4 regions of the Allobosea sp. NPDC055332 genome follow, and region 4 is predicted to be linked to each of the others. Evidence: predicted binding sites of a transcription regulator. Region 4 holds the regulator's gene; each other region holds the start of a gene.
What was found. Region 4 encodes LexA, which represses DNA repair genes until DNA is damaged. Its sites were predicted from a motif close to TGTTCNNNNTGTGTTCNG; they were not measured.

Region 1 (5,703 bases), on a different contig from region 4:
ACGCCTCAAGGCACCGGCCGGACCGCTCTTTCTCGGCAATGCCGGTACGGCGACCCGCTTCCTGACCGCTGCGGCGGCGCTGGTCGACGGCACGGTCGTCGTCGACGGCGACGAGCATATGCGCAAGCGGCCGATCCTGCCGCTGGTCGAGGCGCTCACCCGGCTCGGCGTCGCAATCAGCGCGCCAAGCGGCTGCCCGCCGGTCACCATCCGGGGGCAGGGTGGTTTCGAGGGCGGGCTGGTCGAGGTCGATGGCGGGCTCTCCAGCCAATATGTCTCGGCGCTATTGATGGCCGGCGCCTGCGCCCGCGATCCGGTCGATGTCGTGCTCGCCGGCCAGGAGATCGGCGCGCGCGGCTATGTCGATCTGACGCTGGCGACGATGCGTGCCTTCGGCGCTGAGGTCTCCGAACCGGCGAGCGGCGGCTGGCGGATCGCGCCGACCGGCTACACTGCGACCGACTACCTGATCGAGCCGGACGCTTCGGCCGCGACCTATCTCTGGGCGGCCGAGGTGCTGACCGGTGGTGCGATCGATCTCGGCGTGCCGGCTTCCGCCTTCACCCAGCCCGACGCCAGGGCGCATGAACTGATCGCCGCCTTCCCGAACCTGCCGGCCGAGATCGACGGCTCGCAGATGCAGGATGCGGTGCCGACGCTGGCCGTGCTCGCGGCCTTCAACCGCACGCCGGTGCGCTTCACCGGCATCGCCAACCTGCGCGTCAAGGAATGCGACCGCGTCGCGGCGCTGGCGCAGGGCCTGTCGCGGATTCGCGAGGGCCTTGGCGTAGAGGAGGGCGATGATCTCCTCGTGGCCTCCGATCCGGCGCTGGCCGGCCAGACGCTGCCGGCCGAGATCGACACCTTCGCCGATCACCGCATCGCCATGAGCTTCGCGCTGGCCGGGCTGAAGATCGGCGGCGTCACCATCCTCGATCCCGGCTGCGTGGCCAAGACCTACCCGGACTACTGGCGCGCGCTCGGCTCGCTCGGTGTGCGCTTCGAGGGTGAGCTGCCGTAGGAACTGGCACTGCCGTCATTCCGGGGCAGGCCGCAGGCCTGAGCCCGGAAGCGAGAAACGAAGAAGCGGCCGAAAGGAGCTCTCGGCCGCAACACTATCCCGGTAATTGGCAATGGTTCTGGATTCCGGGCTATTCGCTGCGCGAAGCCCCGGAATGACAGGTATGAAACCCGCTCAGAAGTCCTAGAACGGGATGTCGTCGTCGAGATGGCTCGACGAGCGCGAGCCGCCGCTGCTGCCGCCACCGCTCGCCATCGCCGGCTGGCGCGAGCCGCCGCCGACCGGGCTCGACCGGCCGAAGGAGCCGCCGCCCGACGAACCCTCGTCGCCATAGCCGCCGCTGCTGCCGCCGCCGAACTCGTCGCCGCCCTGGCCGCGGCTGTCGAGAATGGTGAGCTCGCCGCGGAAGCGCTGCAGCACGATCTCGGTCGTGTATTTCTCGACGCCCTGCTGGTCCTGCCATTTGCGGGTCTGCAGCTGGCCCTCGATGTAAACCTTCGAGCCCTTCTTCAGATACTGCTCGGCGACCTTGGCGAGGTTCTCGTTGAAGATCACCACGGAGTGCCACTCGGTGCGCTCCTTGCGCTCGCCCGACTGCTTGTCGCGCCAGGTCTCCGAAGTGGCGATCCGCAGGTTGACCACCGGCTCGCCGCTGCCGAGGCGCCGCACCTCGGGGTCGCGCCCGAGATTGCCGACCAGAATGACCTTGTTGACGCTACCAGCCATGACAGGCTCCATTTCCTGCGCACTTCAGCACAAATCCGGCCGGATGACCGGAGCCGGACCCTAGCGGGCCATGCCGGCACTATCAATGATGTTCATGTTTTGTTCAAGGCTTTTTCGAGGCTTGTCCCCGATAAAAATGCGAGCTGACGAGGGCGATGGAGGAAGCGGGCAGCCGGTGAGCGACGGGGCTGGCCCACGAGGCCTGCGGAAGGCGGAGCAGCAGCCTCAATAGCCGAACTGCTCGCGCAGGATGCGCTCGTCCAGGCTATGGCCGGGATCGTGCAGCATGACGAGGTCGAGCGAGCGGTCGATCGCGATCTGCACCGAGATGACGTTGTCGATCTGGGTGTGGTCGGCGACGGCGCTGACCGGGCGCTTCTCGGCCTCCAGCACGGCGATCGTCACCTTGGCATGGTCGGGCAGGAGCGCCCCGCGCCAGCGCCGTGGACGGAAAGGCGAGAGCGGGGTCAGCGCCAGCAATGGCGCGTCGAGCGGCAGGATCGGGCCGTTGGCCGAGAGGTTGTAGGCAGTCGAGCCGGCCGGCGTCGCGAGCAGCACGCCGTCGGCGACGAGCTCGGACAGGCGCACCTGCCCGTCGACCGAGATCCGCAGCTTCGCGGCCTGGTAGGAGCGGCGGAACAGCGAAACCTCGTTGATCGCGCGCGCCTCGACGCGCTTGCCGTTGCAGTCGGCCGCCGTCATCGTCAACGGGTGGACGACGCTGCGCTGCGCCGCCTCGAGCTTCTGGCGCAGGCCGCGCTCGCGGAACTCGTTCATCAGAAAGCCGACCGAGCCACGATTCATGCCGTAGATCGGCTTGGCGGTGCCCATGAAGCGATGCAGCGTCTGCAGCATCAGCCCGTCGCCGCCGAGCGCGACGATCACCTCGGCTTGCGCCGGGTCGGCATCGCCATAGCGTTCGACCAGCTTGGCGCGCGCGGCCTGGGCCTCGGGCGTCTCGCTGGCGACGAAGGAGATGGCGGTGAAACGCTCGGTCATCGCTGGTATCCGGTCGGCATAGCTGGGATCGGTCTAGCACGCCCCGAAGGAGGATCGCGAGCCGGGTCGCCGCCAAAAAGAAAGGCCGGGGCGCATGCCCCGGCCTTTCCCCAGCGGAGTGCGCGAGGGTCTCAGATCGCGCTGCTCCACTGCACCGGTACGAGCTCGAACCCGTTGCCGGCCTTGGCGATATGGCCGGTGGCGGGGAAGGGGGCATGATAGAAGCAGACCTGCATCTTGTCGGCGACAGCCATGTCGAGCAGCTTGCGACGGGTGGCGGCTGCCTGCGGCCCGTCCATGTCGAACACCGCCGACCAGTCGGGATTGCGCACGAACAGGGCAGGGTGGTTGGTCGTGTCCGACAGCACCAGCAGCTTGCCGCTGCCGGAGGAGACGGCGAAGACGGTGTGCCCTGGCGTATGGCCGGGCGCCGCGATCGCGGTCACGCCCGGCACGATCTCCTTGCCGGCCTCATATTGTTTCACATCCTTGGCAACGGGGCCGAAGACGCGGCGCACGCCGGCGAAGGCGCCCTTCATGGCTTCGGGGGCCGCGTTCATCCTGGCGTCGTCCATCCAGAAGGCCCATTCGGCCGCCGGCACCATCACCTCGGCGTTCGGGAACACGGCAGTGCCGTCCTTGAGCCGGAAGCCGTTGATGTGGTCGCCGTGGAAATGGCTGAAGACCACGCTCGAAACATTCTTCGGGTCGAACCCGGCGGCCTGGAAGTTCTTCATCCAGGCGCCCGAGGTCGGTGCGCCGGAATCGCCGTTGCCGGTGTCGATCAGGGTGATCTTGTCGCCGATCTGCAGCGCCAGCGTGGTGAAGGTGATCGAGAGCGCGTCGCTCGGCAGATAGGCCTGCTCCATCGCCTTCTTGACGTCGGCGAGCTCGGCATTGCGCACGAAGCCCTCGAGCGGGCGCTTGGCGAAGCCGTCATTCAGAGCGGTGACGGTGATGTCGCCGACCTTGTAGCGGTAGAAACCCGGGTTCTGGTTCACGGACGCTCCTTGCGCATGGGCCGGCGCGATGCCGACGGGCAGATCGAGCGCCGCAGCAGCGGTGAGCGCGCCGGCGCCCGCCATCATGGTGCGGCGCGAGGGTTCGAAACGGGCCATGTCAGCTCCAGCAACGAGAAGAGCACGACCTCCCCCGGATAGCGCCCCGCCAGCCGGCATCGTGCCCTGGGCTTCGGATCGGCCCGAGCGCCAAACTAGCTTGGGCAACAACGCCTTCAACCGCCGTGTGGTTTCCCAGGGTCAACTTTCCGTGAAGTTGCCGCGGCCGGGACAGTTGATCGGGCGGGTTGAATCGATGTGTGCGGCGAATCGGCTTCGCCCTTGAAGTCGCGGGCGTTCTACTGATCGCCCTGCGCCGGGGGCTGCTCCGAACGTCCCCTGGCGAAGGCCTTGAGCAGCGCGGCGCAGAGCGCCAGCGAGGCGAGTGCGCCCTGGCCCGAGCAGCCGGCTACCAGCGCCTCATAGGTCTGCTGCTCGGTCGCGACCGACTGCAGGCTCCAGTTCCAGTCCGGTGCCTTTTCGCGGATGATGTTGACCGCGACGTCGATCTCGGCGCTGATCTTGCCGATCGCCTTCCACAGCGAGCCCTGCTGGTAGATGCCGCCGGGCGGCGTGCGCGGGGCGAGCAGGGTGGTCGGCTTGCGCCGGACGGTGAAGCCGAGCGCCTCATAGATGTCGGCGTCGAGATTGCGGTCTGGGCGGCCGGTGCGCTCGCAACGTTGCGCGAGGGCTAGCAATTGGTCGTGCTGGTCGGCAGAGGTCATCGCTCGGTGGGCTCCGGTCGTCCTCGTCGTCGCGGTGGCATGGCAAGCAAGCGACAGGCCACCGAAGTCGGGTGGTGCCGGCGGAGAGGATCGAACTCCCGACCTTCGGTTTACAAAACCGCTGCACTACCGCTGTGCTACGCCGGCCCTGTGCGCTGCGGTATCAGGCCGGTGCGGCGAGGGCAAGGCCGGCGATGCGCGGACCGGTGCCGAAGCGACCGCTGGGTGCACGCGATCCGGACGCGCTCCGCGCCGCGTTGGCGGCGCTGGCTTCCGACCAGATTTTGATCCGTGGCTTTGCCCGGTCCGCCAGCTGGGGTCGGTGGCCGTGGCAAATCTGCGACAGCCGGCCTATTTGACGCGATGTGAACGGCTGTTCATTGCCTCGCGCGCGAAGCTGCCTGAGCTTGCCACTAGGCGGGGGTCAGTGTTGGTGCCGGAGACGATCGATCAGAAGCCTGCGGCGAGCAGGCTCGCCCGGCCTGTGCCGGGCGTGATGTCGTCTGCCCTCTCCGTGCGTGCGCTGATGCTGGCGGCCGGGTTCGCGCTGCTGGCGGGGGCGCCCGTCGCTCGCGCCCAGTCGGTGACCGGCACCGGCGACGTCAATCCGGCGATACCCACACCGCCGCTGACGAGCTGGGATCTTGCTGGTGGACAGCTTTTCGTCGGCGACTTCGCCACCGGGACGTTGACCGTCGACAATGGCGGCAGCGTCACCAGCGCCGCCGGCCATATCGGCTACAATACTGGCTCCAATGGCACGGTGACCGTGACGGGTTCCGGCTCGAGCTGGATCAATAGCGGCATCCTCCATGTCGGCTACAACGGCATCGGCAGGCTCACCATCGAGGACGGCGCCACGGTCTCGAACACCACCAGCACGGTCGGCCACAGCCTAAGTGGCGACGGCACGGTGACGGTGACGGGCGCCGGCTCGACCTGGATCAACAGCGGCGCCCTCACGATCGGTAGTTCCGGCACCGGCACCATGACCGTCGAGAATGGCGGCACGGTCACCAGCGCCGCCGCCACGATCGGCTACGCCGGCATTGGGACGGTTACGGTGACCGGCGCCGGCTCCTGGAATAGCGGCGAACTGTTCGTCGGCGATTTCGGCACTGGCACGCTGACTGTCGCGAATGGCGGCACGGTCACCAGCGCCGCCAGCAATCTC
Region 2 (5,703 bases), on a different contig from region 4:
TCAACAAGATCGCGGCCAGGGACTACGGCACGCTCACCGTGCTCATCAATGGCGACGAAGAAATCGGCTCGCCTGGCTCCAAGGCGCTGATCACCAGGATCGCGGCTGATCAGGACGCGGTATTCTCCTGCGAGGGCTCTCCCATCAACCAGGATGCGCTGCGCCTCGCCACCAGCGGCATCGCCTCGGTCCAGCTCAAGGTCACCGGCCGGGCCTCGCATGCCGGCAGCTCCCCGGAGCTGGGCCGCAACGCGCTCTATGAGCTCTCGCATCAGATCCTGCAGATGCGCGACCTGTCCAAGCCCGAGATGGGCCTCAAGCTGAACTGGACGATCGCCTCCGCCGGCTCGGTCAGCAACGCAATCCCGGCCGACGCGAAGGCGCAGGCGGATGTCAGGGCGCTGCGCATGGCCGATTTCGACCTGATCGAGACGGCCGTGAAGCAGCGCATCCAGAACAAGCTCATCCCCGACACCGTGGTCGAGGCGACGCTGACGCGTGGCCGCCCGCCGCTGGCGCCGACTGAGGCCGCCAAGGTGCTCGGCGCCCATGCCAAGCGGGTTTTCAGCGAGCTCGACCGGCCCTTGGCCGTGATCGAGACGGCGACCGGTGGTGGGACCGACGCCGCCTATGCCGCGCTCGAGACCAAGGCACCGGTGATCGAGGGCTTCGGCCTCAGGGGATTCGGCGCCCATTCGAACCAGAACGAATACGTCGCGCTCGATTCGATCACGCCCCGGCTCTATTTGCTGGCCCGCATGATCACCGACGTATCGCGTGGCCAGGGCAAATAGCGCATCCCCCTCGCAGCGAGCGACGCTTGGCCGCTCGGCCACTCACCGGGCGAACAGCACGGCTTGAGTTCCTCCGCATCCTCGCCGACATTGGCGGCGCTGCAACAAGGGCTCGCGCATGCGTTGGGAAGATTACCGCCAGTCCGAGAATCTCGAGGACCGGCGCGGCGGCGGCGGCGGCGAATATGCCGGCCTTCCCGGCGGGCGCGGCGGCATTGGCATCGGCACCATGGTCGTGCTCGGCCTGCTCGGCTGGGCGCTCGGCATCGACCCGCGCCTCCTGATCGGCGGGGCCGAACTGATCGGCGGCATCGGCGGCCGCAGCCCGCCGACGCAGGAGCAGCGCAAATCGGCCGGCCCGCCGCAGGACGAGATGGGCCGCTTCGTCTCGGCCGTGCTGGCGCAGAACGAGGACATCTGGACGAAGGTGCTGCCGCAGCAGGCCAACCGCAAATATGTGCAGCCGAAGCTGGTGCTGTTCAGCGGCGTCGACCGCTCGGGCTGCGGCACGGCACAGGCGGCAATGGGGCCGTTCTACTGCCCCAACGACCAGCGGGTCTATCTCGACCTCTCCTTCTTCCAGGAGATGCAGCGCAAGCTCGGCGGCGGCGGCGACTTCGCCTATGCCTATGTCGTCGGCCATGAAGTCGGCCATCACATCCAGAATCTGCTCGGCATCCTGCCCAAGGTGAACGAGCTGCGCCAACGGATCTCCGAGCGCGAATCGAACGCGCTCTCGGTGCGCGTCGAATTGCAGGCCGACTGCTTCGCCGGCGTCTGGGCCTACAATCTCCAGGCGATGGACCGGATCGAGCCCGGCGACATCGACGAGGCGATGCGAACGGCCGCGGCGATCGGCGACGACAAGCTGCAGCAGCAGGGCCGCGGTGTGGTCGTGCCCGATTCCTTCACCCACGGCTCGTCGGCGCAGCGCACGCGCTGGTTCAACACCGGCTTCAAATCCGGCTCGATGCAGAGCTGCGACACCTTCCGCACCAACCAGCTCTGAGTTTCAGAGCACGGCGCGCTCGCGGCGGACCGTGAGCCGGCGCGGCGCGCGTGCCAGCCGGCCGGAGAGGATCTGCTTCTTCGGCGCGAGCAGCCCCGCCCTGACGCCGCGGGAGCGCAGCGAGACCGCGCCCCATTCGCGCAAGGCGGCAGCCATTCCGCGCAGCGGCATCAGCGCTGGCCTGGCCGCCGCCGTCAGCAGATGCCGCTCGATGCTCGGCGTCCACGCCGGCTCCGGCAGGTCGCCGGCCTCGAGCAGGATCACCCAGTCGCCGCGCGCCTCTGCGACCCCGGACGACCAGGCTTCGCCGTTCTTCGCCCTGACATAGCTGGCGCCGGTCTCGTCGGCGAGGCGGGCGATCGCGGCATCGTCGCCATCGTCGATCACCACGGCATGGCCGATCACGCCCTTGGCGACGGCCGGAATCAGCACGGACAAGGTCGCGGCGAGCGCCTCGGCGTCACGATTGGCCCGGATGACGGCGGTGATCATGGGCACCCAGCTTATGACGCAGTGCAACATGTCGCAATCCTGTCACTTGCCTTTTGTTCCCTTTATGTTCACATTCCTTGGTCTCGGAACCACCGATTCCGCCGGGAGACGAAGCCATGCTGCAGGCCAGGCCCTCAGCCAGGACGCAACCGCTCAAGCGCCGCGACAACGAGCCGGGCACGGTGTCCGCTCCGGTGCGACTCGCACCTGTCGACCCGCTCGCCCATATCGGCAGCCAGATCGACCCTGACAGGCGGCGCGGACGCGGGGCGACGATCAATCCCGGCGGCCGTTATGAAGCCGAGCAGCGCATCAGCGAGGATGACGGCTGGGACTCGCTCGGCGAACTGCCGCCATTCAAGACCGAAGTCTCGGTCGAGAAGCCGCGCACGATCATCACCAGGAACGACTCGCCCGACATCTCCTTCGACCGCTCGATCAACCCCTATCGCGGCTGCGAGCATGGCTGCGTCTACTGCTTTGCGCGGCCGAGCCATGCCTATCTCGGCCTCTCGCCCGGGCTCGACTTCGAGAGCAAGCTGACCGCCAAGCCTGACGCGGCGCTGCTGCTGGAGAAGGAACTGTCCTCGCCGAGCTACCAGCCGCGCACCATCGCGATCGGCACCAATACCGACGCCTACCAGCCGATCGAGAAGAAGCTGCGGATCATGCGGTCGATCCTGGAGGTGCTGGCGAAGTTCAATCACCCGGTCGGCATCGTCACCAAATCGGCGCTGGTCCAGCGCGACATCGACATTCTCGCGCCGATGGCGGCGAAGGGGCTGGTCAAGGTCGCGCTCTCGGTGACGACGCTCGATCCCAAGCTTGCCCGCAATATGGAGCCGCGCGCCGCCGCGCCCGCCAAGCGCATCGAGACGATCCGCAAGCTCTCGGAGGCCGGCATCCCGGTGACGGTGCTGGTTGCGCCGATCGTGCCGGCGATCAACGAGCATGAGATCGAGCGCATCCTCGACGCCGCCAAAGCTGCGGGTGCGCGCGAGGCCGGCTATGTGCTGCTGCGCCTGCCGCTCGAGGTGAAGGACATCGTCCAGGACTGGCTGGTGACGCATCACCCCGACAAGATGCGCCATGTCGTCTCGCTGATCCGCTCGACCCGCGGCGGCAAGGACTATGACGCTGCGTGGGGCCAGCGCCAGGTCGGCTCCGGCCCCTATGCCTGGATGATCGGCCGGCGCTTCGAGATGGCCGCCGAGCGGCTCGGCTTCAACAGCACGCGGCTGCGCCTGCGCACCGACCTCTTCGTCAAGCCGGAGAAGGAGAAGGCGCAGCTCAGCCTGTTCTGAGCGCTCCGGCCCGGCGCCTCGCGGCACCGATCGGACCGCCATGCGTTTCCGCCTATGAAGCGGAGGCCGTCATGGACAATTTCAGCAGCGAGGTAATCGAAACGGGCGAGGCCACGATCTTCCTGCGCAGAGCGGGCTTCGGCCCGCCGCTCCTGTTGCTGCACGGTTTCCCGCAGACGCATTTGATGTGGCGGGACGTAGCTCCGCTGCTGGCGGAGGATTTCACCGTCATCTGCGCAGATCTGCGCGGCTATGGCGCAAGCTCCTGCCCGCCCTCGACCGCCGACCACGCGCCCTACAGCAAGCGTGCCCTCGCCGCCGACATGGTCGCAGTCATGGAGAAGCTGGGCTTCCGCCGCTTCTGCGTGGCCGGTCACGATCGCGGCGGCCGCGTCGCCTACCGCCTGGCACTCGACCATCCCGAGCGGATCGCGAAGCTCGCCGTGCTCGACATCGTGCCGACGGCCGAAGCCTGGGATCGTGCCGATTCCCGCTTCGCGCTCGGCTTCTGGCCGTGGTCGCTACTCGCCCAGCCCGAGCCCCTGCCGGAGCGGCTGCTCGCGGCGGCACCGGATGCGATCATCGACAGCGCGCTCAATGGCTGGGGCACGCCGGCCTCGACCTTCTCAGCCGCCGCCCGCGAGGCCTATGTCGCGGCTCTCGGCGATCCCTATCATATCCACGTGCTCTGCGAGGAGTATCGGGCCGCGGCCGGGATCGACCGCGAGCATGACGCGCAAGACCAGCGGCACGGGCGGCGCATCGCCTGTCCCATGCTCGCCCTGTGGAGTTCCGAGGGCGCCCTGGCGCAATGGTATGAGGCCGATGGCGGACCGCTCGCGATCTGGCGCCGCTGGGCCGATCGCATCGAGGGCGGCGCCGTTGCCGGCGGGCATTTCTTCCCGGAAGAGCATCCAGAGGCGACGGCGGAAGCCTTGCGCGCATTCTTCCGGGATCGAAGCTGAACTGTGGATGTGACGCAGGCGACGGCAGACCTTCGCGCCATCATCTGGCATAGCGAAATCATGACCGCCGATTTCAGCCGCGAGCAGGCCGCGATGATTGCCGGGCGCGCCCGCGTCGCCGGCGTGGACGAGGTCGGGCGCGGGCCGCTCGCCGGCCCGGTCGTGGCGGCCGCGGTCATCCTCGATCCCCTGGCGATCCCGGACGGGCTGGCCGATTCGAAGGAGCTCACCGCCCAGCGCCGCGAGGAGCTCTGCGTCCTGATCCTCGCCAGCGCATTGGCGGTCGGCGTCGGCAGCGCCTCTGCCACCGAGATCGACAGGATCAACATCCGGCAGGCGACCCTGCTTTCCATGCGGCGAGCGGTGGGAGCGCTGCCGCTCTCGCCCGATCTCGTACTGGTCGACGGCAATGATCCGCCGGCGCTGGCCTGCGGCTGCGAGTCGATCATCGGCGGCGACGGGTTGATCGCCTCGATCGCCGCGGCCTCGATCGTCGCCAAGGTGATGCGTGACCGGATGATGGCGCGGCTTTCGCTGACCTACCCGGCCTATGGCTTCGCCAGCCATGCCGGCTACGGAACGCCCGCGCACCGTGCCGCGCTGAAGACGCATGGCCCCTGCCCCGCGCATCGCTATTCCTTCGCTCCGATCAAAGGTGTCTGGTCGCGCTCGATCGCTTGAGCCTGCCGGAGACGCCATGCCCATCTTGACGATGCATCAGGTCGACGCGTTCACCGACCAGGTGTTTGGCGGCAACCCGGCCGCGGTTCTGATCCTGGACGACTGGCTGCCGGAAGCGACGATGCAGGCGATCGCCAACGAGAACAATCTGGCGGAAACCGCTTTTGCCCGCCCGAACGGCAACGGCTGGGATCTGCGCTGGTTCACCCCGGTCCACGAAGTCAATTTCTGCGGCCATGCCACGCTCGCGACCGCGCATGTCCTCGCCAGTGCCCACAGCGTGTCAGGCGACATGGAATTCCTGACCCGCGTCGGGCCGATCCGGGTCTCGCGGCAGGAAAACGGCTACCGGCTCGACCTGCCGGCCTTCGCCCCGGAGCCGGTCGAGGCACTGCCTGCGGTCATCGCGGCGCTCTTCCCGGTCCCGCCGCTTGCGCTCTTCCGCAATTTCGAGAACG
Region 3 (5,703 bases), on a different contig from region 4:
CGATGACCTTGTCGAGATGCTCCATGCCCTCGATGCGGTCATGGCTGGCCGGATGCTCGATCGAGCCGTTGAGCTTGCGCGCGATCGCCTTATAGAGCGTGTCGATGATCAGCGTCGACTTGCCGCCGCCCGAGACGCCGGTGATGCAGGTGAACAGGCCCAGCGGCACGTCGATCGTGACGTCCTTGAGGTTGTTGCCGCGGGCGCCGACGATCTTCAGGCTCCGGCCCTTCTGCGGCTTGCGGCGCTTGGCCGGCACCGGCACGCTCATCTCGCCGGTGAGGTATTTGCCGGTGAGCGAGTTCGGGTCGCTGAGGATGTCTTGCGGCGTGCCCTTCGAGACGATCTCGCCGCCATGGATGCCGGCGCCGGGGCCGACATCGACGACATAGTCGGCGGTCAGGATCGCGTCCTCGTCATGCTCGACCACGATCACGGTGTTGCCGAGGTCGCGCAGGCGACGCAGCGTGCCGAGCAGGCGCTCATTGTCGCGCTGGTGCAGGCCGATCGAGGGCTCGTCCAGCACATAGAGCACGCCGGTGAGGCCGGAGCCGATCTGCGAGGCCAGGCGGATGCGCTGGCTCTCGCCGCCCGAGAGCGTGCGCGAGCCGCGGGCGAGGGTGAGGTATTCGAGGCCGACATCGAGCAGGAAGGTCAAACGGTCGCGGATCTCTTTCAGGATGCGCGGGGCGATCTCGTTCTGCTTCGCCGACAGGCGCGAGGGCAGGGCGCTGACCCAGGCGAGCGCGTCCTTGACCGAAAGCTGTGAGATCTCGCCGATATGGCGCATGTCGATCTTGACCGCCAGCGCCTCGGGCTTGAGCCGGAAGCCGTTGCAGGCGGCGCAGGGCGTCTCCGACATGAAGCGGCCGATCTCCTCGCGGGCCCAGTCGCTCTCGGTCTCCTTCCAGCGCCGCTCCATATTGGTGATCACGCCCTCGAAGGGCTTCTTCACCTCATAGGCGCGCAGGCCATCGTTGTAGGCCATGCGAACGGCTTCCGTGCCGGTGCCGAACAGGATGGCGTCGCGGGCGCTCTGCGGCAGCTCGCTCCAGGGCTTGGTGGTCGAGAAGCCGAAATGCTTGGCGAGCGCATCGAGCGTCTGGCCGTAATAGGGCGAGGTCGACTTGGCCCAGGGCGCGATCGCGCCCTTCTTCAGGCTGAGCGAATGATCCGGGACGATCATCTCCGGATCGATCCGCATCTCGTGGCCGAGGCCGTCGCAGGCCGGGCAGGCGCCGAACGGGTTGTTGAACGAGAACAGCCGCGGCTCGATCTCGGGAATGGTGAAGCCGGAGACCGGGCAGGCAAACTTGGAGGAGAAGGTGACGCGGCGGGCCTCGCCGTTCTCCTCCTTCTCGTCGGCATATTCGAAGACGGCGATGCCCTCGGCGAGGTCGAGCGCCTGCTCCAGCGAGTCGGCGAGGCGGGCGCCGAGATCGGGCCGGATCACGATGCGGTCGACCACCACGTCGATATCGTGCTTGAACTTCTTGTCGAGCGCCGGTGCGTCCGGAATCTCGTAGAACTCGCCATTGACCTTGACGCGCTGGAAGCCGCGCTTCAGCCAGTCGGCCATCTCCTTGCGGAACTCGCCCTTGCGGCCGCGCACCACCGGTGCGAGCAGGTAGCCGCGCGTCTTCTCCGGCAGCTCGACCAGCCGGTCGACCATCTGCTGCACGGTCTGGCTCTCGATCGGCAGGCCGGTCGCGGGCGAATAGGGGATGCCGGCGCGCGCCCAGAGCAGGCGCATATAGTCGTGGATCTCGGTGACGGTGCCGACGGTCGAGCGCGGGTTCTTCGAGGTCGTCTTCTGCTCGATCGAGATCGCCGGCGAGAGCCCGTCGATCTGGTCGACATCGGGCTTCTGCATCATCTCGAGGAACTGGCGGGCATAGGCCGAGAGCGACTCGACATAGCGGCGCTGGCCTTCCGCATAGATCGTATCGAAGGCGAGCGAGGATTTTCCGGAGCCGGAGAGCCCGGTGAAGACGACGAGCTTGTCGCGCGGGATCGCCAGGTCGATGTTCTTGAGGTTGTGCTCGCGCGCGCCGCGCACCGAGATGACGCGGGCGTTCGGATCGGCCGCACGGTTGCGGTCGAACATGTCTTCCAGCGTCGCGGCCTGTTCGGCGAGCGTGGTCTTCCGGGCCATGGCGGTGTCCGATTGAGCTTTAGCCGTACAGATAGGGCAATCGCCGTGCCGTGCCAGTGCAGCCGGGCGAGAGGCGGGCATGAGTAGCACGCAGTCGCGGATGTTGCCGCATTGTTCTTGTGGGGTGTGCTGACAGAGATTGTCAGGAGCGTGGCAGGCTGCGGGAGTGTTGTCGAACAATCGCCGCCAGCGTCTCAGATAACCAGCGCCTCGATCAATGCGCGGGTCGCCGCCGACAGGGCCTGGTGCGGCGCATAGAGCAGCGAAAACGGTCGCGAACGTCCAGAGGCCGCAGGCAAGAGCTCGACCAGCGTGCCGCGGCTGATCCGGTCGTCGACGATGAAGGCGAAGCTCTGGCACAGGCCCATGCCTGCCTCGGCGAGCGAGACCACGCCGAGTACGTCCTCTGCGACATGGATCGTCCCGCGCGGCGTCCAGTCGAGATCGGCGCCGGCCGCGTCGCGAAACAGCCACTGTGCCGGCCGGCCGGTGCTCGGCATGGTGAAGGGCAGGCAATCATGCCGGGCGAGCTCGTCGACCTGCTCGGGCACACCCTTGCGCGCCAGATAGGCGGGGGAGGCGACCAGCTTGACGGCGGCGTCCTCGAGCCTGCGGCCGATCAGGCCGCTATCGGGCAGCTGGCCGAGGCGGATCGCCAGGTCATAGCCCTCCGCGACGAGATCGACATTGCGGTTGCTGATCGCGACCTCGACATCGACCAGAGGATGATCGGCGTGGAAGCGGGCCAGCTTGGCCGGCAGCCGGAAATGGCCATAAGTGGTGGACACGCTCAGTCGGACGCGCCCGCTGACCTCGGCGCCACGTGCTTGCACCGAGCGTTCGGCATCGTCGATCAGCGCAAGGGCGGCTTCAGCCTGGTCGAAATAGGCCCGGCCCGGTTCCGTCAGGCTGAGCCGGCGCGTGCTTCGCCGCAGCAGCTGGATTCCGAGACGTGTCTCGAGGCGGGTGACTGCACGGCTGAGCACCGACGGGGTCGTCGAGAGCGCAACCGCGGCGGCGGTCAGCGAGCCCTTCTTCGCCACGGTCACGAAGACCTCGACATCGGCCATGTGATCGAAGCGGCGTGGCATTTTGCTCTCAAGCGAACAGGTAATTTGCTATCTGGCTCGTTTATCACCGAGTGGAGCAAGAATACATCGCGGTCATCGCACCGGCTGAACCGGCCGGCAGCAAGGAGACAGACGATGACCGACACCAAACAACCCACCGAGCGCAGGCCCGTCCTGTTCGTCCTGACGAGCCATGGCACGAAAGGCGCGACCGGCGAGCCCACCGGCTTCTATCTCGGCGAGGTGACGCATCCCCTCGCAATCATGGAGGAGGCCGGGATTCCGGTGGAGTTCGCCTCGATCAAGGGGGGCGAAGCGCCGGTCGATGGGCTCGATCTCGGCGACAAGACCAATGCCCGCTACTGGAACGATCCGGTCTTTCGCGCCGCGATCTCCTCCACCGCCAGGCTCGATGATGTCGACGCTGGCCGCTATGCGGGCATCCTCTTCGCTGGCGGCCACGGCACCATGTGGGACTTTCCCGGAAATCCGGCGATCGAGCGCGTCACGCGCAGCATCTTCGAGAGCGATGGGGTGGTCGCCGCCGTCTGTCACGGGCCGTCGGCGCTGGTCGACGTCAAGCTGAGCAATGGCAGCTATCTCGTCGCCGGCCGCAATGTCGGTGGCTTTACCGATGACGAGGAGCGTGCGGTCGGCCTGGAAGAGATCGTACCGTTCATGCTGGCGAGCAAGCTCAGCGAACGCGGCGCCATCCACCACCCGGCCCCCAACTTCACCGCCAAAGTGGTGGTCGACGGCAGGCTTGTCACCGGCCAGAATCCGCAATCGGCGGCGGGTGTCGGTGTGGCGATGCGCGATCTTCTTCTGGCCTAGCCTCCCGAGCGCAGGCCGCGGCGGAAGCGCAGCTTCAGCATCATGGCAGCCGCCAGCATGGCGACCGCCAGCATTCCCGACAGGATCAGCGCCGCCGATGCGCCATAGCGCTCGATCAGCAAGGCATAGCCGAGCGGCGAGGCGGCCGAGAGGAAGAAGCCGGGCGCCAGCAGGCGACCGACATAGGCGCCGTAGCTCTTCGGATCGAACAGCATCAGCGGCAGCGTGCCGCGCGTGATCGTCAGCACGCCGTTGCCGGCGCCGTAGAAGAAGGCGAAGGCCAGCGCGGCAAAGGCGCTCGCGCCGCCGGCGAGGCCGATGACGAAGCAGAGCGGCAGCACCAGGCAGGCGACGAGGTTGAGGTCGAACGGGCTGGTCTTCGCCCCGAAGAGCACCTCGCCGAGCCGCGCCAGCGACTGGCCGATGCCGCGCGTCGCGCCGATCCAGACCGCGGCCGCTGCCGGCAGGCCGAGCCCGGCGAGGATGCCGATCATATGGGCCGACATGCCGGCATTGAGGATGCCGGCGAAGGTGACGATCAGCGCATAGAGCAGGCCGGCGAAGCGGGTGTCGGCCGGGCTGAGCGTGACGACGGGCTTCGCTGCGGCCGCATCGGACAAAGGCCGCGCCGAGACGGTCGGCAGCGTCAGGTGCAGCGGCAAGGTGAGCAGCGCGAAGCCGGCATAGGCGATGAGCGCTCCGCGCCAGCCGAACTGCTCGGCGAGCGCATGGCCGAGCGGCCAGAACACGGTCGAGGCGAGGCCGCCGAGCAAAGTGATCTGGGCGATCGGCCGGCGTGCGGCGCTGCCGCCGATCCGGGCCAGCGCCGCGAAGGCGGCGTCATAGAGGCTGAGCCGCATGGCAAGGCCGAGGCAGATCCAGGCGGCATAGTAGGCGGCAATCGTATGGGCGAAGGCGAGACCGAGGCAGCCGGCGGCGGTGAACAGCGATCCCATGCACATCACGGTGCGGCCGCCATGGCGGTCGATCAGCCGGCCGACCGTGCCGGAGGTCAGCCCCATCACCAGGAGGCCGGCAGAGAGCCCGCCATGGATGACTGCTTGTGACCAGCCAAGCTCGTTGCCGATCAGTTCACCGAAGGCGCCGACCAGGTAGTAGGAGATGCCCCAGGAGATGAGCTGCGCCAGCCCGAGGCAGAAGACGGTACTGCGGGAAATCACCTTGCCGATCCAGCCGCCCAAGACTCTGGTGGTGCGCTATCGCCGGGGCCGAGGCTGCGCTGCATCAGCACGGTGTCGACCCAGCGACCGAACTTGAAGCCGGTCGAGCGCAAGGTGCCGACGGGTTCGAAGCCGAAGCGGCGATGCAGGCCGATCGAACCGGCATTGCCGCTGTCGCCGATCACCGCCAGCATCTGCCGCCACGGGCCGGCCTCGCAGCGGTCGATCAATCCCGAGAGCAGGGCTCCGCCGATGCCGCGCCCGGCCTGTCCCTGCGCGACATAGACCGAATCCTCGATCGTGTGGCGATAGGCCGGGCGTGGGCGGTAGCTGCTGGCATAGCTGTAGCCGACGATCCGGCTGCCCTGTTCGGCGGCGAGATAGGGCAGGCCGAGGCCCAGCACGGCCTGCCGGCGCGCCAGCATCTCCTCGACGCTTGGCGGCGTCTCCTCGAAGCTGGCGA
Region 4 (5,703 bases):
GAGAAGGGTGTGCGGATCGTCATCCAGGTCACGGACTTGCCTGGGGTGGAGGCTGCGCAGCGGCCGCGGCGGGTGCGCGTCACCACGCCGGTGACGACCTTGAAGCCCGGCGACCATATCAGCGCGACGGCGCGCCTTTTGCCGCCGCCCGGCCCGGCGCGCCCCGGCGGCTATGATTTTGCTCGCGACGCCTTCTTCCAGGGCATCGGTGCCGTCGGCAACATCGCAGGCAAGATCACGCTCGTACCGGCGCCGGTTCCGATGCCGCGCCGGCTCGCATTGGCGGTCGCGATCGACCAGGCCCGCAATGCATTGACCGAGCGTATCGCGAGCAGCGGCGGCGGGCAGGCGGGAGCGATGGCGGCGGCGCTCGTCACCGGCAAGCGCGGGCTGATCAGCGAAGAGACCAACAACGACCTGCGCGCCGCCGGCATCTACCATATCGTCTCGATCTCAGGCCTGCACATGGTGCTCGCTGCCGGCACGATCTTCTGGCTGGTGCGGGCGCTGCTGGCCCTGTCGCAGACGGCGGCGCTTCACTGGCCGGTGAAGAAGCTCGCGGCGCTGGCGGCCATGCTCGGCGCCACCGGTTATTGCGTCTTCTCCGGCGCCGAGGTCGCGACCGTGCGCTCGCTGATCATGACGCTGGTGATGCTGGGCGCGATCCTGGTCGACCGGCCGGCGCTCAGCATGCGCAATCTTGCCCTGTCCGCGATCATCGTGCTGCTGCGCGAGCCGGAAGCGCTGCTCGGCCCGAGCTTCCAGATGTCGTTCGGGGCGGTGACGGCGCTGATCGCCTTCGCCGAGCGCTGGCAGGAGCGTCCGCCCGATGCGGCCGCAACCTCCTGGCCCTGGCCGCTGCGGCCGCTCTGGCTTTCGGCCGTCGGCATCCTGTCCACGACCATGGTCGCGACCGCGGCGACGGCGCCCTATGGCGTCTATCATTTCCAGACTTTCAATCCGTTCGGCCTGCTCGGCAATGCATTGGCGCTGCCTTTCGTCTCGCTGATCGTGATGCCGGCCGCTGTCTTCGGCGTGCTCGCCTATCCGTTCGGGCTGGACTGGCCGGCCTGGGCGCTGATGGGCTGGGCCTCCGGCCTCGTGCTCCAGCTTGCTCATTGGGTGGCTGGCATCGACCGCTCGACCGTCGTGCTGCCGGCGTTCGGCTCGCTCGCCCTGATCCTGTTCTCGCTGTCGCTGCTCTGGCTGACCTTGTGGACGACGGCGCTACGTTTCCTTGCTGCGGTGCCTCTGGTCGGTGGGCTCGCACTGGCCTCGGCTCCGTCGCGACCGGACATCATGATCGAGCGCGACGGCTCGGGCGTATTGGTCCGCGGGCCGGATGGGAAGATGGTGCTGGCCGGCAAGCCGAGCCGTTTCGTGCTGACGCAATGGCTGCATGCCGACGGCGATTCACGCTCGCCCGATGATGCGGCGCTCCGCAACGGCGCCGCCTGCGACGCGCGCGGCTGCGTCATCCGCCTGCCGGATGGTCGCAGCGTCGCCTATACGCGCGATCGCATCGCCCTGGTCGAGGACTGCCAGCGCGCCGATCTTGTGGTGACCTCGCTCTATTGGACGGCACCTTGCGCCGCCCGCCTGATCGATCGCAGCGCGCTCATCCGTGACGGCGCGACCGCCTATCACGCGGCCCGTGAGGGCTGGCGCGCCTATACGGCCGACGAGGTCACGCATCTTCGTCCCTGGACCAGGGCGCGACCGGAACCGAGGCCGGCGCCCGAGGCTGCTCCTGCTCCTGCTCCTGCTCCAACGCCGGCAACTACGGAGCCGGCGCAGGATCCGGACATGCTTCAGTAGCGCCGCATCAGATTGACGAGCCGGCCCTGGATCTTGACCCGGTCGGGCCCGAGCACGCGTGTCTCATAGGCCGGGTTGGCGGCCTCGAGCGCGATCGAGGAGCCGCGCTTGCGCAAGCGCTTCAGCGTCGCCTCCTCGTCGTCGATCAAGGCGACGATGATGTCGCCGGTATTGGCGGTGTCCTGCTTGCGGATGACGACGGTGTCGCCGTCGAGGATGCCGGCCTCGATCATCGAGTCGCCGCGGACCTCGAGGGCGTAATGCTCGCCGCCACCGAGCATGTCGGCCGGCATCGAGACGCTGTGGCTGCGATCCTGGATCGCCGAGATCGGCGTACCGGCGGCGATACGGCCCATGACCGGGATCGAGACGGTGGAACGCCCGCTCTCCTCGGCGGCTGGCGGCCGCGGCTTCGTCAGGTTGGCGGCCGGTGCCGGGGCAGGCGGGGTCTGGCCGAGCCCGCCCTGAACGACCGAGGGGCTGAAGCGGCCACGCTGCGCCTGCGGTCCGCCGATCCCGTCAGGCATCTTGATGACTTCGAGGGCGCGCGCCCGGTTCGGAAGCCGGCGAATGAAGCCGCGTTCCTCCAGCGCCATGATCAAGCGGTGGATGCCGGATTTGGAGCGCAGGTCGAGCGCGTCCTTCATTTCGTCGAACGAGGGCGGTACGCCGGATTCGCGCAGGCGTTCATGGATGAAGCGAAGCAGTTCGAACTGTTTGCGTGTCAGCATGATCGCGCCGTCCGCCTCTCGGGCTAGAATCGAAACAAAGCACGAACACCATACTCGTTCGCCTTGTGTTCCGCAAGGCGCATCCTGCCGCAAGGTGAACGGATCAGCGCAGCCGGATGATGCGGCAGGGATCGCCCGCCTTGGCTGGCTCGGCGAAAGCCGGGCGGATCACCAGCGCCTCGGCCCGTGACAGGTTCGCCAGCATCGAGGAATCTTGCTTGGCGAAGGGCCGAACGCGCCGCTCGCCGTCAACCAGCTCAATAGTGGCGCGCAGATAGTCCTGGCGTTCGTCATTGGCCGGCAGGTCGCTGGCGAGGATGGCCGGCTCGCTACGATCGCGCTCGGGATCGTCGATGCCGAGCAGGGCCTCGACCAGCGGCATCGCGAAGAGGTGCCCGCAGACGATCGAGGAGACCGGGTTGCCGGGCAGGCCGAGCGCGACCATGGGCCCGAGCCGCCCCATCATCATCGGTTTGCCGGGGCGCATCGCGATCTTCCAGAACCCAAGTTCCATGCCCTGCGCCTTCAGCGCCGCCTGGACGAGGTCGTGCTCGCCGACCGAGGCGCCGCCGAGGGTGATCAGGACGTCGGCACCGGCTTCGCGTGCTGCCTCGATCTTGGCGGCGAGATCGGGATGATCGTCGCGGGCGATGCCGAGGTCGAGCGCCGTGCCGCCGGCCTGCTCGACCAGAGCGGCAAGGGCGAAGCTGTTCGAGGCGACGATCTGGTCGGGCCCGACGGGTTCGCCCGGCAGGACGAGCTCGTCGCCAGTGGCGAGGATCGCGACCCGCGGCTTGCGGCGGACCGAAAGCGTCGGATGCCCTGCGGCAGCGGCGAGACCAAGCGCTGCGCTGTCGAGCCGGCGGCCGGCTTTCAGCAAGATCTCACCGGTTCTGAAGTCGAGTCCCGCCAGGCGGACGAACTGGCCCTGATCGGCAGGTTTGGTGACGCGGATCACCGGGCTGCCGACGCCTTCGGCATGCTCCTGGATCAGGATCGTATCCGCGCCTTCAGGCAATGGTGCTCCGGTAAAAATCCGTACTGCCTCGCCAAGCGAAACTTTGCCGGAAAAGCGGCGACCAGCGGCGGACTCGCCGACAACGCGGAGCTGGGCGCCGCGCGCCAAATCCTCGACGCGTACGGCGTAGCCGTCCATGGCCGAATTGGCGAAAGGCGGCTGGGTCCTGAGCGCGGCGACGTCTTCAACCAGCACGCGGCCGGCGCACTGCGCCAGCGGCAGCGTCTCGGCTTGTGTCGGGCCGGGCACGCTGTCGAGCAGTGCTTTCAGCGCGACGGGAACGGGGGTGAGGCTCATGCCGATGGCCCTGCGAGCTCGTAGGTTCCGGACTTGCCGCCGGATTTATGCACGAGACGGATGCCTTCGATATGCATGGCGCGATCAACCGCCTTCACCATGTCGTAGACGGTGAGGCAGGCGACGCTGACGGCGGTCAGCGCCTCCATCTCGACGCCGGTCTTGCCGGTGAGCTTGACCTCGGCGCGCACGCGCACGCCCGGCAGTGTCTCGTCGATCGTAAGGTCCACGGCGATCTTCGAGAGCAACAACGGGTGGCAGAGCGGGATCAGCTCATGGGCGCGCTTGGCGGCCATGATGCCGGCGAGGCGGGCGGTGCCGAGCACGTCGCCTTTCTTCGCCTCGCCGTCGCGGACGATCGTCAGCGTCTCGGCTTGCATCACCACATGGCCTTCGGCGACGGCTATCCGGATGGTCTCGGCCTTGCCGCCGACATCGACCATATGGGCCTCGCCCTTCTGGTCGAGATGGGTGAGGCGGCTCACGCGGCGGCCTCGGCCGTCTTGCCCGTCAGAAGCTCGCGCGTCGCGGCCGCCACGTCCGCCTGGCGCATCAGGCTCTCGCCGACGAGGAAGGTATTGACGCCGCAAGCCTGCAGGCGGGCGATGTCGGCATGAGTGAAGATGCCGCTCTCGCCGACGAGCAGGCGGTCCTTCGGCACGCGTGGCGCCAGCCGTTCGGTGACAGCGAGGTTGAGCTCGAAAGAGCGCAGGTCGCGGTTGTTGATGCCGACCAGCCTGGTGTCGAGGGGCAGCGCGCGCTCCAGCTCGGCCTCGTCATGGACCTCGGCGAGCGCGGCCATGCCGAGCGCCTTGGCGGTAGCGATGAGTTCGTGCGCCGCGGCATCGTCGAGCGAGGCCATGATGATCAGGATGCAATCGGCGCCCCAGCTCCTGGCTTCGAAGACCTGGTAGGGCTCGAACATGAAGTCCTTGCGCAGGCCCGGCAGGCCGGAGGCAGTGCGGGCCTGCGCAAGATACTCCGGCTGCCCCTGGAAGGAGGGCGTGTCGGTCAGCACCGAGAGGCAAGCGGCGCCGCCTTCGGCATAGGCCTTGGCCAGCGCCGGCGGGTCGAAATCGGCGCGGATCAGGCCCTTGGACGGCGAGGCCTTCTTGATCTCGGCGATCAGGGCCGGGCCGCCGGCGCGGTGCTTGGCTTCGAGCGCGCCGATGAAGTCGCGCGGCGCCGGCATCGCCGTGGCGCGCTTCTCAATCTCGGCCTGCGGCACCGCGGCGCGGGCAGCCGCGATCTCCTCGCGCTTATAGGCTTCGATCCGCCTGAGGATATCGGACATGGGCAGCCTCACGCATTGGAGCTGGCGACCAGGGTCGCGAGCGCCGCCTTGGCCTTGCCATTGTCCAGCACCGCATAGGCTTGCGCCAGTCCGTCATTGAGCGCGGCGGCCTTGCCGGCGACGACGAGCGCGGCGGCGGCGTTGAAGGCGGCGATGTCGCGGAAGGCGCTCTTCGCCCCGCCGAGCACATCCTGCAGTGCCTGCGCGTTTTGCGCCGGCTCGCCGCCGCGCAAATCCTCGGGCCTGGCGCGGGCGATGCCGACGTCCTCTGGCGCGATATTGAAGGTCTCGATCTTGCCGTCCTTCAGCGCGACGACGCGGGTCGGGCCGGTGGTGGTGATCTCGTCGAGGCCGTCGGAGCCGTGCACGGCCCAGACCGTCTTCGAGCCGAGCGATTGCAGCACCTTGACCATCGGCTCCAGCCAGGTCTCGGAGAAGGCGCCGATCAGCTGCTTCTTGACGCCAGCCGGGTTCGAAAGCGGTCCGACCAGGTTGAAGATGGTGCGGGTGCCGAGCTCGGTGCGTACCGGTCCGACATGGCGCAT

Region 1: ssb (single-stranded DNA-binding protein) is a predicted target of LexA. The motif match lies at 1,837-1,854, and genes of this name have one in related genera.
Region 2: ACWIGM_RS13170 (PA0069 family radical SAM protein) is a predicted target of LexA. The motif match lies at 2,350-2,367, and genes of this name have one in related genera.
Region 3: uvrA (excinuclease ABC subunit UvrA) is a predicted target of LexA. The motif match lies at 2,257-2,274, and genes of this name have one in related genera.

Annotation. Positions count from the first base shown of each region.
Region 1 covers NZ_JBSHMO010000006.1:272,120-277,822, forward strand. Annotated here, with positions in the region: gene aroA (3-phosphoshikimate 1-carboxyvinyltransferase) at 1-1,021, shown strand, start outside; gene ssb (single-stranded DNA-binding protein) at 1,205-1,747, opposite strand; gene ACWIGM_RS30145 (NAD kinase) at 1,973-2,746, opposite strand; gene ACWIGM_RS30150 (MBL fold metallo-hydrolase) at 2,878-3,864, opposite strand; gene ACWIGM_RS30155 (hypothetical protein) at 4,104-4,529, opposite strand; tRNA gene ACWIGM_RS30160 (tRNA-Thr) at 4,602-4,676, opposite strand; partial or broken gene ACWIGM_RS30165 (beta strand repeat-containing protein) at 4,963-5,703, shown strand, end outside.
Region 2 covers NZ_JBSHMO010000002.1:937,213-942,915, forward strand. Annotated here, with positions in the region: gene ACWIGM_RS13155 (M20/M25/M40 family metallo-hydrolase) at 1-794, shown strand, start outside; gene ypfJ (KPN_02809 family neutral zinc metallopeptidase) at 913-1,803, shown strand; gene ACWIGM_RS13165 (hypothetical protein) at 1,807-2,295, opposite strand; gene ACWIGM_RS13170 (PA0069 family radical SAM protein) at 2,412-3,599, shown strand; gene ACWIGM_RS13175 (alpha/beta fold hydrolase) at 3,671-4,564, shown strand; gene ACWIGM_RS13180 (ribonuclease HII) at 4,625-5,245, shown strand; gene ACWIGM_RS13185 (PhzF family phenazine biosynthesis protein) at 5,262-5,703, shown strand, end outside.
Region 3 covers NZ_JBSHMO010000006.1:262,233-267,935, forward strand. Annotated here, with positions in the region: gene uvrA (excinuclease ABC subunit UvrA) at 1-2,107, opposite strand, end outside; gene ACWIGM_RS30095 (LysR family transcriptional regulator) at 2,350-3,246, opposite strand; gene ACWIGM_RS30100 (type 1 glutamine amidotransferase domain-containing protein) at 3,361-4,059, shown strand; gene ACWIGM_RS30105 (MFS transporter) at 4,056-5,240, opposite strand; gene ACWIGM_RS30110 (GNAT family N-acetyltransferase) at 5,237-5,703, opposite strand, start outside.
Region 4 covers NZ_JBSHMO010000003.1:689,507-695,209, reverse strand. Annotated here, with positions in the region: gene ACWIGM_RS19615 (ComEC/Rec2 family competence protein) at 1-1,818, shown strand, start outside; gene lexA (transcriptional repressor LexA) at 1,812-2,549, opposite strand; gene ACWIGM_RS19605 (molybdopterin molybdotransferase MoeA) at 2,653-3,864, opposite strand; gene moaC (cyclic pyranopterin monophosphate synthase MoaC) at 3,861-4,349, opposite strand; gene trpC (indole-3-glycerol phosphate synthase TrpC) at 4,346-5,158, opposite strand; gene trpD (anthranilate phosphoribosyltransferase) at 5,167-5,703, opposite strand, start outside.